3 regions of the Citrobacter meridianamericanus genome follow, and region 1 is predicted to be linked to each of the others. Evidence: predicted binding sites of a transcription regulator. Region 1 holds the regulator's gene; each other region holds the start of a gene.

Region 1 (6,152 bases):
CGGTACATAGCTCAGGCCAATCACTGCCGGGCTGTAGCCCATTTCGCTGAGGATGAACGGGGAGCCCGTCAGCCATGCGAAGAAGCTCGCGGAACAGGCGGCATAAATCAGTACGTTCCCGCGATAGGTTTTCGAGCGTAGCAGGGTGGCGAATGTCAGTTTATCCTGGCTGTCGTCGCGCGCTTTAGCCGTTGGTTTTAAGCGCAGGGCAGGAAGCATCAGAATTAGGGTTATGGCAAACAGGGTGGCGAAAATGGCCTGCCAGGAAAAATGTACAAGGATCCAACTGCCTAACAACGGCGCCAATGCCGGAGATAATCCGACCAGCGGCATAATGGTGGCAAAGATGCGATTTACTTTTTGTGACGGATAATAATCAGTGACCAGCGCCTGCCAGATTACCGATGCCGCACAGACACCAACGGCTTGAACAAAACGCAGCGCCAGCAGGCCTGTGGCGTTTTCAACCCACAGCATGCCCAGACTACCCAGAGCAAAGATAGATAAACCCAGCAACAAAATAGGTTTGCGGCCGTAGTGGTCGGAAAGTGGCCCCCACAGAAGCTGTGCCACGGCAAAACCGGCTAAGAACAAGCTAAGGCTGGCGCTGACGGCTGATGCAGGCGTTTGCAGATCGGACTGAATTGCGGCGAAGGCGGGCAGATACATATCCGTTGCCAGAAAGCCGAGCACGCTAAGACCCGCCAGCCAGACTAAAAACCCTTTCCCAGGTTGCATCATCATTTCTCTTTTTTTAGCAGTAGAACAATGCCGCTGAGTGTAGTGAGTGTAATTCTTGCTGTGAAACGCTAATATTTGCTTACTGATTTCAAATTTTTTGCAGGCAGAATATGTGGTCGGAATATTCACTTGAAGTGGTTGATGCGGTTGCGCGTAATGGCAGCTTTAGTTCGGCCGCGCAGGAGTTGCACCGTGTACCCTCGGCGGTAAGCTACACCGTACGTCAGCTGGAAGAGTGGCTGGCGGTGCCGCTTTTTGAGCGACGTCATCGGGATGTGGAGTTGACGCCTGCCGGTGCGTGGTTCCTCAAAGAAGGCCGCTCTGTTATCAAAAAAATGCAGATCACCCGCCAGCAATGTCAGCAAATTGCCAACGGCTGGCGCGGACAGCTGGCGATTGCGGTAGATAACATTGTTCGCCCGGATCGCACCCGACAGATGATCGTGGATTTCTATCGTCATTTTGATGATGTGGAACTGTTGGTTTTCCAGGAAGTGTTTAACGGCGTCTGGGATGCGCTGTCCGATGGCCGCGTTGAGCTGGCAATTGGCGCCACGCAGGCGATTCCGGTGGGGGGACGCTATACCTTTCGCGACATGGGAATGCTGAGCTGGAGTTGCGTGGTGGCCAGCCATCATCCGTTGGCGTCAATGCCTGGGCCGCTTAGCGACGACACGTTGCGCAACTGGCCGTCGCTGGTGCGTGAAGATACTTCCCGTACGCTGCCAAAACGCATTACCTGGCTGCTGGATAACCAAAAACGTGTCGTGGTGCCTGACTGGGAATCTTCCGCTACCTGCTTATCCGCAGGGTTGTGTGTTGGCATGGTACCGACGCATTTTGCCAAACCGTGGATCGATAGCGGCAAGTGGGTCGCGCTACAGCTGGAAAATCCATTTCCTGATGCCGCATGCTGTCTGACATGGCAACAGAACGATACGTCACCTGCATTGAGCTGGCTGTTGGACTATTTAGGGGATAGCGAAACGCTGAACAAAGAGTGGCTGCGGGAGCCAGATGAGGCTCCCGCACAACGGTCTTAACGACGGTAATCGCGGAACGGGCCGTCGGCAACGGAGCGACGCTCTACCAGACGCGGATGCACCTCGATAGATTGCGACTCTTCACGTTTATTCACGATACGGTCTAACAGCATATTGAAGGCCGTTTCACCGAGCGAATCTTTAGGCTGGTGAATGGTCGTCAGAGCCGGCGTGAAGAAACGGGCGTTGCGCACGTTGTCGTAGCCGATAAGCGAGATATCCTGCGGTACCCGCAGTCCCATCTCATCAGCGGCGCACAGCGCACCCATCGCCATGATATCGCCACCACAGAAGACGGCGGTCGGACGATGCGGCTGTGACAGAATTTGCTGCATGGCGCGATAGCCGGATTCAGGCTCAAAATCCCCCTGGACAATCCAGTTGTCCGGTACTTTTATCAGCGCTTCTTCCATCGCTTTCATAAAGCCAGCCAGACGCCCGGCTCCGGTGTTACGTTCCATTGGGCCTGGGATCACGCCAATCTCACGATGACCGCGTTCGACCAGATACCGACCCGCCATGTAACCACCTTCGAAGGCATTATCAATGACGGTATCGGTAAAGTCGGCTTTGGCCTCGCCCCAGTCCATGACGACCATCGGGATATGGCGGTATTCTTCGAGCATCGAAAGCAGCGACTCCGGATACTCAGAGCACATCACCAGCAGACCATCAACGCGCTTTTGCGCCATCATCGACAGATAAGCCTGCTGTTTTTCAAGGCTGTTCCATGCGTTACCCAGAATCAGGGTATAGCCTTTCTGGAAACAGTTTTTCTCAACGGCTTCGATAATTTCAGCGAAATAGGCCGCTTCACTGCTGGTGGCCAGCAAGCCAATAGACTTGGTGTGATTCACCTTCAGGCTGCGCGCAACTGCGCTCGGAGAATAGTGCAGCTCTTTGATTGCCGCCCAGACAGCATTACGCGTTTCTTCCGCGACAAAGCGCGTCTTGTTAATCACGTGTGATACGGTTGTAGTGGAAACGTTTGCTCGCTTCGCTACATCTTTAATTGTTGCCATTACATCTCACTCCAGACCATATCCTAAGCTCCTGAGAAAACTCCAGGTAAACGTTTGCCTTCACACACCCTTAGCGCAACGTAAGGGTTGCGGCACGCCGGGAAAACGACACGGAACGTCAGGAAGGGGTCAATGGCCGGTACGCTAATCAAGTAAGCGTGGAATTTTGTCTGATCTTAACGAAAAGGGGAAGAGTTAAAAGCAGTTATCAATATAAATCGTGAGAGATTTTTGCTTTCAAGTGTGTAAAAATGCGCAATATCACTTTTTGTGTGGGAATAAAAAGGAGAAAACTTGATGAGCACCGATCTGAAATTTTCGTTAGTGACTACCATTATTGTTCTGGGTTTGATCGTCGCGGGTGGCCTGACCGCAGCGCTGCATTAATTTCCTCGAGGGAGTTAGCTCTCCCTCACTCTTTCCGCTCGTCTATCTCTTCTATTGTTTGCGAATAAGCAAAAGTCTTTTGCAATTTTGTTAACTTTATTAATTTTGCGATCAATGTCATGCTTTTGACTCTTATTTTATGTCGCGCCACGGCTCGACGTTACGGAGTCGCAATATGAAACTCAATTATCCTTTACTGGCGCTGGCGATCGGAGCGTTTGGCATTGGCACCACCGAATTTTCGCCAATGGGATTATTGCCCGTCATAGCCAAAGGAGTGGATGTTTCGATTCCGGCCGCCGGCATGTTAATCAGCGCGTATGCGGTTGGCGTGATGGTGGGGGCTCCGCTGATGACATTATTATTGTCTCATCGTGCGCGACGTAATGCGTTGATTTTCCTGATGGCGATTTTCACGTTGGGTAATGTCCTCTCGGCGATTTCACCGGATTACTCCACGCTGATGTTATCACGCATTTTGACCAGTCTTAATCACGGGGCATTTTTCGGCCTTGGCTCTGTGGTTGCTGCAAGTGTGGTGCCCAAACATAAACAGGCCAGTGCCGTGGCAACCATGTTTATGGGGTTAACCATTGCCAATATTGGCGGCGTTCCGGCGGCGACCTGGCTTGGTGAAAGCATCGGCTGGCGCATGTCGTTCATGGCAACGGCAGGGCTCGGCGTTATCGCCATGGTCAGTCTGTTCTTCTCATTACCCAAAGGCGGGGCGGGAGAGCGTCCGGATGTCCGCAGCGAACTGGCGGTACTTATGCGTCCTCAGGTGCTGTCGGCTCTGCTGACGACCGTTCTGGGAGCAGGGGCGATGTTCACGCTTTATACCTACATCTCACCGGTGCTGCACACTATCACTCATGCCACACCAGCATTTGTGACCGGTATGCTGGTGCTGATTGGCGTGGGCTTCTCAATCGGTAACTATTTTGGCGGCAAGCTGGCTGACCGTTCAGTCAATGGTACGTTGAAAGGCTTTTTACTGCTGTTAATGGTTATTATGCTGGCCATTCCTTTCCTTGCGCGTAATGAGCCTGGCGCGGCGGTCAGTATGGTGGTCTGGGGTGCGGCGACATTTGCAGTGGTTCCACCGTTGCAGATGCGAGTGATGCGTGTTGCCAGCGAAGCGCCGGGTTTATCATCGTCAGTCAATATTGGCGCATTTAACCTGGGGAATGCACTGGGGGCCGCAGCCGGTGGGGCGGTGATATCCGGTGGCCTGGGTTACAGTTTTGTGCCTGTGATGGGGGCGATTGTGGCAGGGCTTGCGCTGATGCTGGTGTTCATTTCCGCAAGAAGACAGCCTGAAGAGGCTTGCACTACCGCGAATTAATGCAAAAACGCAGAAGGAAGCCCTTCTGCGTTATCTTTTTTATGCTGCGAAGTTCTTCGCAACAAACTCCCAATTCACCAGCGCCCAGAAATGTTCCAGGTAGCCAGGACGAGCATTGCGATAGTCGATGTAGTAGGCGTGTTCCCATACGTCAACGGTCATCAGTGGCGTCGCGTCGGTGGTCAGCGGCGTACCCGCGTTGGAGGTTGAAACGATAGCCAGTTTGCCATCCGTTCCTTTAACCAGCCAGGTCCAGCCAGAACCGAAGTTTTTGATAGCGGCATCGGTGAACTGTGCTTTGAAATCTGCAAAGCTGCCAAAGGAGGCTGCAATGGCTTCGGCCAGTTTACCAGTCGGTTCGCCACCTGCGTTCGGTGCCAGGCAGTTCCAGTAGAAAGTGTGGTTCCAGACCTGGGCTGCGTTATTGAATACACCACCTTCAGAGCTACGAACGATCTCTTCCAGTGATTTACCTTCAAACGCCGTGCCTTTGATCAGGTTATTCAGGTTAGTAACGTAAGTCTGGTGATGTTTGCCATAGTGGTATTCCAGCGTTTCAGCAGAAATGTGCGGGACCAGAGCATCTTTGGCATACGGTAATGCAGGTAATTCGAACGACATTGCTTCTCTCCTTATTATTTATATTGAGTACACACAATAGCCTCATTGTGAGTAAGGATAGGGTAGCAAATTGAAAGGTTATGCAAAAGAAGAACTTACCCTACAGCATGTTCTGTAGGGTAAGTTTTTAGCGAATTGTTTTTGGCGTCATTACCCGGCGAGCGCCCACATAGTGGCGCTGCCAGTAATCTTCGCTCAGCGAGGTGATTTGAATTTCCCGGCCGCTGCGCGGGGACTGAATAAATTTTCCGTTGCCGACATACACACCAACGTGATCGGCTGTTCCGCGACCCTGAGTACGGAAAAAGACCAGATCGCCATTTTTCAGTTCGCCACGTTCAATCGGCGCGGCATCACGTAGATGGTACATTTCGTTCGCAGTACGGGGAATGCGGAATTTCACCAGATCTTTATATGCATAATAGACCAGACCGCTGCAGTCAAACCCGGTTCTTGGCGATGTACCGCCCCAGCGATAAGGCTTGCCTATTTGATTCATCAGCGTGGACATGGCGGTTTTAGTGGCTTTCTGCACTTTGACCTTGTGTGCGTCAGCGAGCGTAGTCGGAGCCGTGGTTTTCACTTTTACACAGCGTGGCTTATGGCCTTTACGCGGCGTGCATTTTTCAGTCCAGGTCACGGCAGCGGTTTGTGCTGCGGCGGTTTTGCCTCGACGGTTTGCAGTTTTAGTCGACTTTGCCGGAGTGGCAGTGCGATTTTTAGAAGAGGAAGCGGTTTTGGTGCTGGTTTTACTGGAGGTCTTTGTCGCCGTTTTCTTGTTGGTCTTTGTTGTTTTTTGGCTGGTTGTTGCGCTTTTCTTTTTATCTACCGTTTTGATGGGGTGGGATTGGGTAGTTGTCGTCCTGGCCTGCTTGGAAGCATGAGCCATAGGCGTAAAGGGCAGTGTAGTAAAAAGTAAAGCACAGAGCGTGATCGAGATTCGGTTTATCCGCGCCACTGAGCAGTCCTCTGGTAAGGCAGGTCTATAGTGCC
Region 2 (6,152 bases), 1.9 Mb from region 1:
TCTGCGCGGTGAGGTCGACCAACTGATCACCGAAAATGCGCATCGCCCATTCTTTATGCATGGTCTTAGCCATTGGCTGGGTCTGGATGTACATGACGTTGGCGTTTATGGTCAGGACCGCTCACGCATTCTCGAGCCGGGAATGGTGCTTACTGTTGAACCGGGACTCTATATCGCGCCGGACGCCGATGTACCGCCTGCTTATCGTGGTATCGGCATTCGTATTGAAGATGACATCCTCATCACCGAAGACGGCAATGAAAACCTGACCGCCAGCGTAGTGAAGAAAGCGGATGACATTGAAGCCTTAATGGCCGCGGCGAGACTGCAATGAGTGTGATTATCGTCGGCGGTGGTATGGTTGGCGCGACGCTGGCGTTGGCCATTTCTCAGCTTAGCCATGGAACTCTGCCGGTACATCTGATAGAAGCGAGCGCACCCGACACTGATCGCCATCCAGGGTTTGATGCCCGGGCGATCGCGCTGGCGGCAGGGACCTGCCAACAGCTGGCGCGAATTGGCATATGGCAGGCGATTGCCGATTGTGCAACGGCGATCAAAACCGTTCATGTCAGCGATCGCGGCCATGCCGGATTTGTAACGCTGGATGCGCAGGAATACCGTATTCCGGCGCTGGGGCAGGTCGTAGAGCTGCACGATGTCGGGCTGCGTCTGTTTGCGCTGCTGCGTAAAGCGCCGGGTGTAACGCTGCACTGCCCCGACCGCGTAGCCAGCGTGTCACGCACGCAGGAGCGCGTAGAAGTAACGCTGGAAAATGGTGAGATGATTGATGGTCGCCTGTTGGTGGCCGCCGACGGTACGCGCTCCGCACTGGCTACCGCTTGCGGCGTTGACTGGCAGCAACAGCCCTATGAGCAACTGGCGGTGATTGCCAACGTCACGACCTCCATTGTGCACGACGGGCGAGCGTTTGAACGTTTCACGCAATATGGCCCGCTGGCAATGTTGCCCATGTCTGACGGTCGCTGTTCGCTGGTGTGGTGTCATCCGCTGGAACGGCGCGATGAGATTCTGGCCTGGTCCGACGAACGGTTTTGTCGTGAACTGCAAACCGCGTTTGGCTGGCGCTTGGGGCGTATTATCAAGGCGGGTAAACGCAACGCCTATCCGCTTTCGTTAACCTCGGCGCAAAAAGCGATTACCCATCGTACCGTGCTGGTAGGGAACGCAGCCCAGACGCTGCATCCTATTGCCGGACAAGGTTTCAACCTTGGTTTGCGTGATGTGATGAGCCTGGCTGAAACCTTGACCCAGGCGCAGAGCAGCGGGGAAGATGTTGGTGATTATGCGGTGCTGGCACGCTATCAGCAGCGCCGCGAACGCGATCGCGAAACGACGATTGGCGTGACTAACAATTTGGTGTATCTGTTTGCCAATCGCTGGACCCCGCTGGTTGTTGGACGAAATGTCGGGCTGATGGCGATGGAATTATTTACCCCTGCGCGCGATGCGCTGGCGGAGCGAACCCTCGGTTGGGTTGCGCGATAGTCCTGTCACAGCAGGCTATTTTATTTGCCACTTTGGACCAGGGCAGTGCTCACACAAAACTCGACAGAGTTTTGAACGCCCTTCAGGGCGGCCCGAAGGGGGAGCAAAGCGAATCATCCTCACGTACTGCGTGTACGCTTCGGTTGTTCCGCGCTGTCCGTGTCCAAACTGGCTGCAACAATTACGCCTGCTGAGCCAGGCATCAGGAGTGGATTGTGCAAAGTGTTGATGTAGCAATTGTGGGTGGCGGCATGGTGGGACTGGCGGTTGCCTGCGGCTTGCAGGGCAGCGGGTTGCGCGTTGCGGTGTTGGAACAACATGTTCCGCAGCCTTTGGCGGCGGATTCACCTCCTCAGCTTCGCGTATCGGCTATTAATGCCGCCAGTGAAAAACTGCTTACCCGTCTTGGCGTCTGGTCCGATATTGTAGCCCGTCGCGCTTGCTGCTACCACGGCATGGAAGTCTGGGACAAAGACAGCTTTGGCCGTATTGTGTTTGATGACCAGAGTATGGGCTACAGCCATTTGGGGCACATTGTCGAAAACGCAGAGATTCATTACGCGCTGTGGCAAAAGGCGCAGCGTTCAGCGGATATTACGTTGCTGGCACCTGCTGAATTACAGCAGGTGGCCTGGGGTGAGAACGAGGCGTTTCTGACCCTGAAAGATGGTGCGATGCTGACGGCTCGTCTGGTAGTCGGCGCCGATGGCGCTAACTCCTGGCTGCGCAACAAAGCGGATATTCCGCTCACCTTCTGGGATTACCGCCATCATGCGCTGGTGGCGACTATCCGTACGCAGGAAGCCCACGGTGCGGTTGCGCGTCAGGCGTTTCATGGTGAGGGTATCCTGGCATTTCTGCCGCTCAATGACCCGCACCTGTGTTCTATCGTCTGGTCGCTCTCGCCGCAGGAAGCTGAACGTATGCAGCAGGCAAGCGAAGACGAATTCAATCAGGCGCTGAATATCGCTTTTGATAATCGTCTGGGGCTGTGCAGCCTTGAAAGCGAACGTCAGGCGTTTCCGCTGACGGGACGCTACGCACGGCAGTTTGCTGCCCATCGCCTGGCGCTGGTGGGGGATGCGGCGCATACCATCCATCCGCTGGCGGGGCAGGGGGTTAACCTTGGCTTTATGGATGCGGCAGAGCTGATCGACGAGCTTAAGCGGCTACAGCGTCAGGGCAAAGATATTGGTCAGTATCTCTATCTACGCCGTTACGAGCGCAGCCGTAAGCACAGTGCAGCGATGATGCTGGCTGGTATGCAGGGTTTTCGTGAACTGTTTGCTGGCGAGAATCCGGCAAAAAAACTGCTGCGTGATATTGGTCTGAAACTGGCTGATACCCTGCCAGGCGTAAAACCACAGCTCATCCGCCAGGCGATGGGACTGAACGATCTTCCTGAATGGTTGCGCTAGCGTCCGTAAGGACAATCTTAAGAGTTTGAGACCCGTCACACTTTCCTCTCCCGGCCTGCGCGCCGGGATGCTTCTCTCATTTGAAATAATCTAATTCCACGCCTTTTTTCGCATTAGTTTTTTTTATATTACGTTTTTTTCATAACGCCATTTTTGACATTTTTTCCACATTTAATGTTGATTAATGCGGCGAATTTCAGCTTATCTTTGTTTGTTATTCTAATTTGTCGCTATGATTTTGGGTTTTTATTCTGCCGACGATTTGGCGATTTTTGGTCATAAGCTAATGTGATGGTTAATTTTGCCTTATGGTTTAGCGTCTGTTTCGGTGGTAAGTTCAGGACAAAGAGAACGTTTGCGTCGTAGCCCCTGGAGCGGCTGCGGTGCTGGGTTTCGTGGTGAAGAATTCACCGCGAAAGAGTTGATAGCCCCGCTTATTCAACGAGGAAAAGATGGCTCAACAGACTCCTTTGTACGAACAACACACGCTATGTGGCGCGCGCATGGTCGATTTTCATGGCTGGATGATGCCACTGCACTACGGTTCTCAGCTTGATGAACACCATGCTGTTCGCACCGATGCCGGAATGTTTGATGTGTCGCATATGACCATCGTCGACCTGCGCGGTAGCCGCACCCGGGAGTTCTTGCGTTATCTGCTGGCAAACGACGTCGCGAAGCTAACGAAGACGGGCAAAGCCCTCTACTCCGGTATGCTCAACGCTTCGGGCGGCGTGATAGATGACCTGATTGTTTATTACTTCACTGAAGATTTCTTCCGCCTCGTTGTAAACTCCGCCACCCGCGAAAAAGACCTCTCCTGGATTACCCAACACGCTGAACCTTACGCCATCGACATCACCGTTCGTGACGACCTGTCGCTGATTGCGGTACAGGGGCCAAACGCGCAGGAAAAAGCCGCTACCCTGTTTACTGACGAGCAGCGCCATGCGGTAGAAGGCATGAAGCCGTTCTTCGGCGTTCAGGCGGGTGACTTGTTCATCGCAACCACCGGTTATACCGGCGAAGCAGGTTATGAAATTGCTATGCCGAATGAAAAGGCGGCAGATTTCTGGCGTGCGCTGGTACAAGCAGGCGTAAAACCTTGTGGTTTGGGGGCGCGTGACACGCTGCGTCTGGAAGCGGGCATGAACCTGTACGGTCAGGAGATGGACGAAGGCATTTCACCGCTGGCGGCTAACATGGGTTGGACCATCGCGTGGGAACCGACCGATCGCGACTTTATCGGTCGGGATGCGCTGGAAATGCAGCGTGAAAAAGGCCACGAACAGCTGGTCGGGCTGGTGATGACAGAGAAGGGCGTGCTGCGTAATGAACTGCCGGTGCGTTTCACTGATGCTTCCGGCAACCAGCAGGAAGGCATTATCACCAGCGGGACATTCTCCCCAACTCTGGGTTACAGCATCGCGCTGGCACGTGTCCCTGCGGGTATTGGTGAGACCGCAATCGTTCAGATTCGTAACCGCGAAATGCCGGTAAAAGTGACTAAACCTGTTTTTGTGCGTAACGGCAAAGCCGTCGCGTAATTCATCCTTTTTTGGAGATTGATTGATGAGCAACGTACCTGCAGAACTGAAATACAGCAAAGAACACGAATGGCTGCGCAAAGAAGCTGACGGTTCCTACACCGTTGGTATCACCGAACACGCTCAGGAGCTGTTAGGTGACATGGTTTTCGTTGACCTGCCTGAAGTTGGCTCAACCGTCAGCGCGGGCGATGACTGCGCTGTTGCGGAGTCCGTAAAAGCGGCTTCCGATATCTATGCGCCAGTAGGCGGTGAGATTGTTGCGGTCAACGACGCGCTCAGCGACTCTCCGGAACTGGTTAACAGCGAGCCGTATGCGGGTGGCTGGATTTTCAAAATCAAAGCCAGCGATGAAAGCGAAATTGAATCGCTGCTGGATGCGACCGCATACGAAGCATTGTTAGAAGACGAGTAAATACGCTTCATTTTTCACGTTGCAGGTGTGTTGGCTTGCCCGCATACCTGCAACGCGAATTATTTCGCGTATTCAGGTAGTAGAGACACCTACGATTCACTGCACGTTTCAGGAACCATCGCCCATGACACAGACGTTAAGCCAGCTTGAAAACAGCGGCGCTTTTATTGAACGCCACATCGGACCGGACGCCGCGCAGCAGCGAGAGATGCTAAATGCGGTTGGCGCCGAGTCGTTAAACGCGCTGATCGGCCAGATTGTGCCGAAAGACATTCAGCTCGCAACCCCGCCGCAGGTGGGCGAGGCGGCGACCGAATACGCTGCGCTGGCTGAATTAAAAGCCATCGCCGGGCGTAACAAGCGCTTCACGTCCTACATTGGCATGGGCTACACCGCCGTGCAGTTGCCACCGGTTATCCTGCGCAACATGCTGGAAAACCCGGGCTGGTACACTGCGTATACGCCGTATCAGCCAGAAGTGTCTCAGGGTCGCCTGGAAGCGCTGCTCAACTTCCAGCAGGTGACGCTGGATCTGACCGGTCTGGACATGGCCTCTGCCTCTCTGCTGGATGAAGCCACCGCAGCGGCTGAAGCAATGGCGATGGCAAAACGCGTCAGCAAACTGAAAAACGCCAACCGCTTCTTTGTGGCCGCAGATGTCCATCCGCAAACGCTGGATGTTGTGCGCACCCGTGCAGAAACCTTTGGTTTTGACGTCATTGTCGATGATGCGGCAAAAGCGCTGGATCATCAGGATGTGTTCGGCGTGCTGTTGCAGCAGGTTGGCACTACCGGTGAAGTGCACGACTACAGCGCACTGATTACTGAGCTGAAATCCCGCAAAGTTGTGGTCAGCGTCGCGGCCGATTTTATGGCGCTGGTACTGCTGACTGCGCCGGGCAAACAGGGGGCGGACATCGTTTTCGGCTCTGCACAACGCTTCGGCGTACCGATGGGCTACGGCGGTCCACACGCGGCATTTTTTGCTGCTAAAGACGAATTCAAACGCTCTATGCCAGGCCGTATTATCGGCGTCTCCAAAGATGCGGCGGGCAATACCGCACTGCGCATGGCGATGCAGACTCGTGAGCAGCATATCCGCCGCGAGAAAGCGAACTCCAACATTTGTACCTCGCAGGTACTGCTGGCCAACATCGCCAGTCTGTATGCCGTTTATCATGGTCCGGTTGGCCTGAAACGCATTGCTAATCGCATCCACCGCCTGACCGATATCCTGGCAGTCGGCCTGCAACAGAAAGGATT
Region 3 (6,152 bases), 1.5 Mb from region 1:
GTTGGCTTATTTAAGATTAATCGATTAACCTTATTTTCATAGTGTGGTTAACGCGATTAACCCGCCATAATCTGAAACCAGTGCGATGAAAAGCACGCTGGCGTGATGTGAATCACACGTAAAAAGGCATTATTTCGGTTATTCGATTAACCTTTGAAAAAAACAGGAGAAGTCATGACCACAGTCACGCTGGCGCAGGTTGCTGAACGCGCGGGAGTGTCCACGGCAACCGTTTCAATGGTGCTGCGTAACCGGGGACGCATTTCTCAGGCAACACGTGACCGGGTACTTAAAGCGCTGGACGATGCTGGCTACGTTTATAATCAAACCGCTGCTAATCTGCGTAACCGGAGCAGTAATCAGGTTGGATTGTTGTTACACGACATCACTAACCCTTTTTATGGTGAGATGACAGCAGGGCTAAGCCATGAGATGGAGCGGCATGACCTGCTGTTGTTTCTGGCAAACAGCGAAGAGTCAGGAGAACGGCAGCAAAAATTTGTCGACTCATTAATGCGCAATAATGCCTGCGGGATGGTGCTCTGCGCGGCGCGCGAAACACCGACATCCTTTTTTGAAGCACTGAAAAGGCGCAATATTCCTGCCATCATGGTGGTCCGCCCCCTCAGCGATCCTGATTTTGATTTTGTGGGAACGGATAACTTTCTTGGTACGCAAATGGCCACTACTCATTTAGTCAGAATGGGGCATAAGAATATTGCGTTTATTGGGGGGAGCCCAAGTTCAGGTAGCCGGGCACAGCGTATCGGTGGCTTCACCAGCACGTTGCTGGAGCAGGGGATATCACCGAATCCGGAATGGATAGTCGCCACGCAGGCCAGCCAAATTGACGGCGCAAAAGCGGCGGAGTCTCTTTTTCTGCGTTTCCCGCAAATTACCGCCGCCGTTTGTTATCAGGACATCGTAGCGCTTGGGGTCATGCAGGCATTACGTAAAATGGGGCGTGAACCGGGGCGCGATTTTGCGCTGGTGGGATTCGATGACATCACCGAAGCGGCGCTGGTGCAACCAGCGCTTACTACCGTCTCAGTGGCCGCAAAAGAGATTGGTCGCAAGGCTGGAGAGCTGCTTTATAGCCGCATTCAGGGAAATGACGAACCACCGAAACGCATTATTCTGCCACCTGCGCTGGTAGTCAGAGAATCATGTGGTTTTTGCTGATCGTCATGCCTTTTACTGATATCTCTGCCTGTTTATCATTAAATTCTAATTATCGACGTTTTGGGCTGGCGGCGCAGCGATGCGCTGGTTAATCTGAAAACGATTTACGTAAAATTAACAAAAGAGAATAGCTATGCATGATGCACAAATCCGCGTTGCCATCGCGGGAGCCGGAGGACGCATGGGGCGTCAGTTGATTCAGGCCACTCTCGGCATGGATGGCGTACAGCTCGGCGCGGCGCTGGAGCGTGACGGTTCTTCCTTATTAGGAAGCGATGCAGGAGAGTTGGCGGGAGCCGGGAAAACGGGCGTAACCGTACAAAGTAGCCTTGAAGCGGTGAAAGATGATTTCGATGTTTTCATCGATTTTACCCGCCCGGAAGGCACGCTGGCGCATCTGGCGTTTTGCCGCCAGCACGGTAAAGGGATGGTGATTGGCACCACCGGCTTTGATGACACAGGTAAACAGGCTATTCGCGATGCCGCGCAGGAGATTGCTATTGTTTTCGCCGCGAACTTTAGCGTGGGTGTGAATGTCATGCTGAAGCTACTGGAGAAGGCGGCGAAAGTGATGGGTGATTACACCGATATTGAGATTATCGAAGCGCACCACCGCCACAAGGTGGATGCGCCGTCAGGCACTGCGCTGGCCATGGGCGAGGCGATTGCTGGGGCGCTGGATAAAGATCTGAAAGACTGCGCAGTCTATTCCCGTGAGGGTTACACTGGCGAGCGCGTACCGGGCACGATCGGTTTTGCCACGGTACGAGCGGGGGATATCGTCGGGGAACACACCGCGATGTTCGCCGATATTGGCGAGCGTATTGAGATTACGCACAAGGCGTCCAGTCGCATGACCTTTGCTAACGGTGCGGTGAGATCGGCAATTTGGCTGAAATCAAAGTCAAATGGTCTTTTTGATATGAAAGATGTGCTTAATTTACGTAATTTATAGCTTTTACTACCCTTCGTGATGTGGTTATTGTAATCATAATTAATTGATTACATGGGGCAATATTTTATTGCCCTTTAATTTTTAGTGTTTGAGTATTGTTTTTCATTTAAATGCGATTTTACCAGTTTTTTGTGGTGGTATTTTGTTATCTGAATGTGAATTTTGACCAAATGGTCCACTTTTTACTATCGCACTTCCTGTTTTTACACTCTTTATCTGCCGCAAGCGTTTTCCATCCCAAGTTAGCTGATCTTTTTGCCTGTTAAATCGTGTGATTTATCCCAGTGGCGTAAAATAATAATAAAAAATGTCCTTTTGGGTAGACTTTTACGTGGGCTGTCTCTAGAATGCCGCCGTTTGCCAGAAATCCATAGGTAAGCAAATTTGCATTGATTCATGATGTGTAAATGAATTAATATGCAAATAAAGTGAGTGAATATTCTCTGGAGGGTGTTTTGATTAAGTCAGCGCTATTGGTTCTGGAAGACGGAACCCAGTTTCACGGTCGGGCCATAGGGGCAACAGGTTCGGCGGTTGGGGAAGTCGTTTTCAATACTTCAATGACCGGTTATCAAGAAATCCTCACTGATCCTTCCTATTCCCGCCAAATCGTCACTCTTACTTATCCTCATATCGGTAATGTCGGCACCAATGAAGCCGATGCTGAATCTTCTCAGGTACATGCGCAAGGCCTGGTCATCCGCGACCTGCCGCTGATTGCCAGCAACTTCCGCGATACCGAAGACCTCTCTTCCTACCTCAAGCGCCATAACATTGTGGCGATTGCTGATATTGATACCCGTAAGTTGACGCGTTTGCTGCGTGAAAAAGGCGCACAAAACGGTTGCATCATTGCGGGCGATAACCCGGATGCCGCGCTGGCGCTGGAAAAAGCGAAAGCATTCCCGGGCCTCAATGGTATGGACCTTGCGAAAGAAGTCACCACCGCGGAGCCGTATAGCTGGACGCAAGGTAGTTGGACGCTGGCCGGTGACCTGCCGGAAGCCAAATCTACCGATGAACTGCCGTTCCACGTTGTGGCGTACGATTACGGCGCTAAACGTAACATTCTGCGTATGTTAGCGGACCGCGGCTGCCGCCTGACGGTGGTTCCAGCGAAAACCTCCGCTGAAGACGTTCTGAAGATGAATCCGGACGGTATCTTCCTGTCTAACGGCCCTGGTGACCCGGCACCGTGTGATTACGCGATCACGGCAATTCAAAAGTTCCTCGAAACCGATATTCCGGTATTTGGCATCTGCCTCGGCCATCAGTTGCTGGCGCTGGCGAGCGGTGCGAAGACCATCAAGATGAAGTTCGGCCATCACGGCGGTAACCACCCGGTAAAAGACATTGATAAAAATGTGGTGATGATTACCGCGCAGAACCACGGTTTTGCGGTTGATGAAACCACGCTGCCGGCTAACCTGCGCGTGACCCACAAGTCGCTGTTCGACGGCACCCTGCAAGGGATTCATCGCACCGACAAACCGGCGTTCAGTTTCCAGGGGCACCCGGAAGCGAGCCCGGGTCCGCACGATGCCGCACCGCTGTTCGACCACTTTATCGAGTTAATTGAGCAATACCGTCAGTCCGCGAAATAATCAGGAGTAAAAGAGCCATGCCAAAACGTACAGACATAAAAAGTATCCTGATTCTGGGCGCGGGTCCGATTGTTATCGGTCAGGCGTGTGAGTTTGACTATTCCGGCGCACAGGCGTGTAAAGCCCTGCGTGAAGAGGGTTACCGCGTTATTCTGGTGAACTCTAACCCGGCAACCATCATGACCGACCCGGAAATGGCCGATGCCACCTATATCGAGCCGATTCATTGGGAAGTGGTACGCAAAATTATTGAGAAAGAGCGCCCGGATGCGGTGCTGCCAACCATGGGCGGCCAGACAGCGCTGAACTGCGCGCTGGAGTTGGAGCGCCAGGGCGTACTGGCTGAGTTCGGTGTGACCATGATTGGCGCAACGGCGGATGCCATTGATAAAGCGGAAGACCGTCGTCGCTTCGATATCGCGATGAAGAAGATTGGTCTCGACACCGCGCGTTCAGGCATCGCTCACACCATGGAAGAAGCGCTGGCAGTTGCCGCTGACGTTGGCTTCCCGTGCATTATCCGTCCTAGCTTCACCATGGGTGGCACTGGCGGCGGTATCGCCTACAACCGTGAAGAGTTCGAAGAAATCTGTGAACGCGGTCTGGACCTTTCCCCAACCAACGAATTGCTGATTGATGAATCGCTGATTGGCTGGAAAGAGTACGAGATGGAAGTGGTTCGTGATAAAAACGACAACTGCATCATCGTCTGCTCCATCGAAAACTTCGACGCGATGGGCATCCATACCGGTGACTCCATCACTGTGGCGCCAGCCCAGACGTTAACCGACAAAGAATATCAAATCATGCGTAACGCCTCGATGGCGGTACTGCGTGAAATCGGCGTGGAAACCGGCGGCTCTAACGTCCAGTTTGCGGTAAACCCGAAAAACGGTCGTCTGATTGTTATTGAGATGAACCCGCGCGTGTCCCGCTCCTCAGCGCTGGCGTCCAAAGCAACCGGCTTCCCGATTGCTAAAGTCGCTGCCAAGCTGGCGGTAGGTTACACACTCGACGAGCTGATGAACGACATCACTGGCGGCCGCACTCCGGCTTCGTTTGAGCCGTCCATCGACTACGTTGTGACGAAAATTCCCCGTTTCAACTTCGAGAAATTCGTTGGCGCTAACGACCGTCTGACCACGCAGATGAAATCTGTCGGTGAAGTGATGGCGATTGGCCGTACCCAGCAGGAATCGCTGCAGAAAGCGCTGCGTGGTCTGGAAGTGGGCGCGACCGGCTTCGACCCGAAAGTAAGCCTGGACGATCCTGAAGCGCTGACCAAAATTCGCCGCGAGCTGAAAGACGCGGGCGCAGAGCGTATCTGGTATATCGCCGATGCCTTCCGCGCGGGCCTGTCAGTCGACGGCGTGTTCAACCTGACCAACATCGACCGCTGGTTCCTGGTGCAAATTGAAGAACTGGTACGCCTGGAAGAAAAAGTAGCCGACCTTGGCATCAACGGCCTCGACGCTGACTTCCTGCGCATGCTGAAACGTAAAGGTTTCGCCGATGCGCGTCTGGCGAAACTGGCCGGCGTTCGCGAAGCGGAAATTCGCAAACTGCGTGACCAGTACAATCTGCATCCGGTCTACAAGCGCGTGGATACCTGCGCAGCAGAATTTGCCACCGACACCGCCTACATGTACTCCACTTATGAAGATGAGTGTGAAGCAAATCCGTCCGTCGACCGCGATAAAATCATGGTGCTGGGCGGCGGTCCAAACCGTATCGGTCAGGGCATCGAGTTTGACTACTGCTGCGTACACGCCTCGCTGGCACTGCGCGAAGATGGTTTTGAGACCATCATGGTCAACTGTAACCCGGAAACCGTTTCTACCGACTACGACACCTCCGACCGTCTGTACTTCGAGCCGGTAACGTTGGAAGACGTACTGGAAATCGTGCGCATCGAGAAGCCGAAAGGCGTTATTGTGCAGTACGGTGGCCAGACTCCGCTGAAGCTGGCGCGCGCGCTGGAAGCAGCAGGAGTGCCGGTAATCGGTACCAGCCCGGATGCCATTGACCGTGCGGAAGACCGTGAGCGCTTCCAGCACGCGGTTGACCGTCTGAAGCTGAAACAACCGGCGAACGCCACCGTGACGGCCATTGAACAGGCTGTTGAGAAGGCGAAAGAGATTGGTTACCCGCTGGTGGTGCGCCCGTCCTACGTTCTCGGTGGTCGCGCGATGGAAATCGTCTATGACGAAGCCGACCTGCGTCGCTACTTCCAGACTGCGGTCAGCGTGTCTAACGATGCACCGGTGCTGCTGGACCGTTTCCTTGATGATGCGGTTGAAGTGGACGTGGATGCTATCTGCGACGGCGAAATGGTGCTGATTGGCGGCATCATGGAGCACATCGAACAGGCGGGCGTACACTCTGGTGACTCCGCATGTTCTCTGCCTGCG

Evidence for each region. The regulator PurR, encoded in region 1, represses purine synthesis genes. The targets are predictions, from matches to a motif close to CANGCAAACGTTTGCNTG.
Region 2: the regulator PurR is predicted to act here: its motif matches at 3,272-3,289, upstream of gcvT (glycine cleavage system aminomethyltransferase GcvT).
Region 3: the regulator PurR is predicted to act here: its motif matches at 2,356-2,373, upstream of carA (glutamine-hydrolyzing carbamoyl-phosphate synthase small subunit).

The regions. Positions count from the first base shown of each region.
Region 1 is NZ_CP101036.1:2,954,074-2,960,225, reverse strand. It holds gene punC (purine nucleoside transporter PunC) at 1-738, opposite strand, end outside; gene punR (DNA-binding transcriptional activator PunR) at 852-1,784, shown strand; gene purR (HTH-type transcriptional repressor PurR) at 1,781-2,806, opposite strand; gene cydH (cytochrome bd-I accessory subunit CydH) at 3,104-3,193, shown strand; gene NMD08_RS14495 (MFS transporter) at 3,369-4,538, shown strand; gene sodB (superoxide dismutase [Fe]) at 4,578-5,159, opposite strand; gene NMD08_RS14485 (C40 family peptidase) at 5,287-6,117, opposite strand.
Region 2 is NZ_CP101036.1:1,023,017-1,029,168, forward strand. It holds gene pepP (Xaa-Pro aminopeptidase) at 1-334, shown strand, start outside; gene ubiH (2-octaprenyl-6-methoxyphenyl hydroxylase) at 331-1,509, shown strand; gene ubiI (FAD-dependent 2-octaprenylphenol hydroxylase) at 1,725-2,927, shown strand; gene gcvT (glycine cleavage system aminomethyltransferase GcvT) at 3,380-4,474, shown strand; gene gcvH (glycine cleavage system protein GcvH) at 4,500-4,889, shown strand; gene gcvP (aminomethyl-transferring glycine dehydrogenase) at 5,014-6,152, shown strand, end outside.
Region 3 is NZ_CP101036.1:4,488,933-4,495,084, reverse strand. It holds gene NMD08_RS21880 (LacI family DNA-binding transcriptional regulator) at 175-1,182, shown strand; gene dapB (4-hydroxy-tetrahydrodipicolinate reductase) at 1,316-2,137, shown strand; gene carA (glutamine-hydrolyzing carbamoyl-phosphate synthase small subunit) at 2,593-3,741, shown strand; gene carB (carbamoyl-phosphate synthase large subunit) at 3,759-6,152, shown strand, end outside.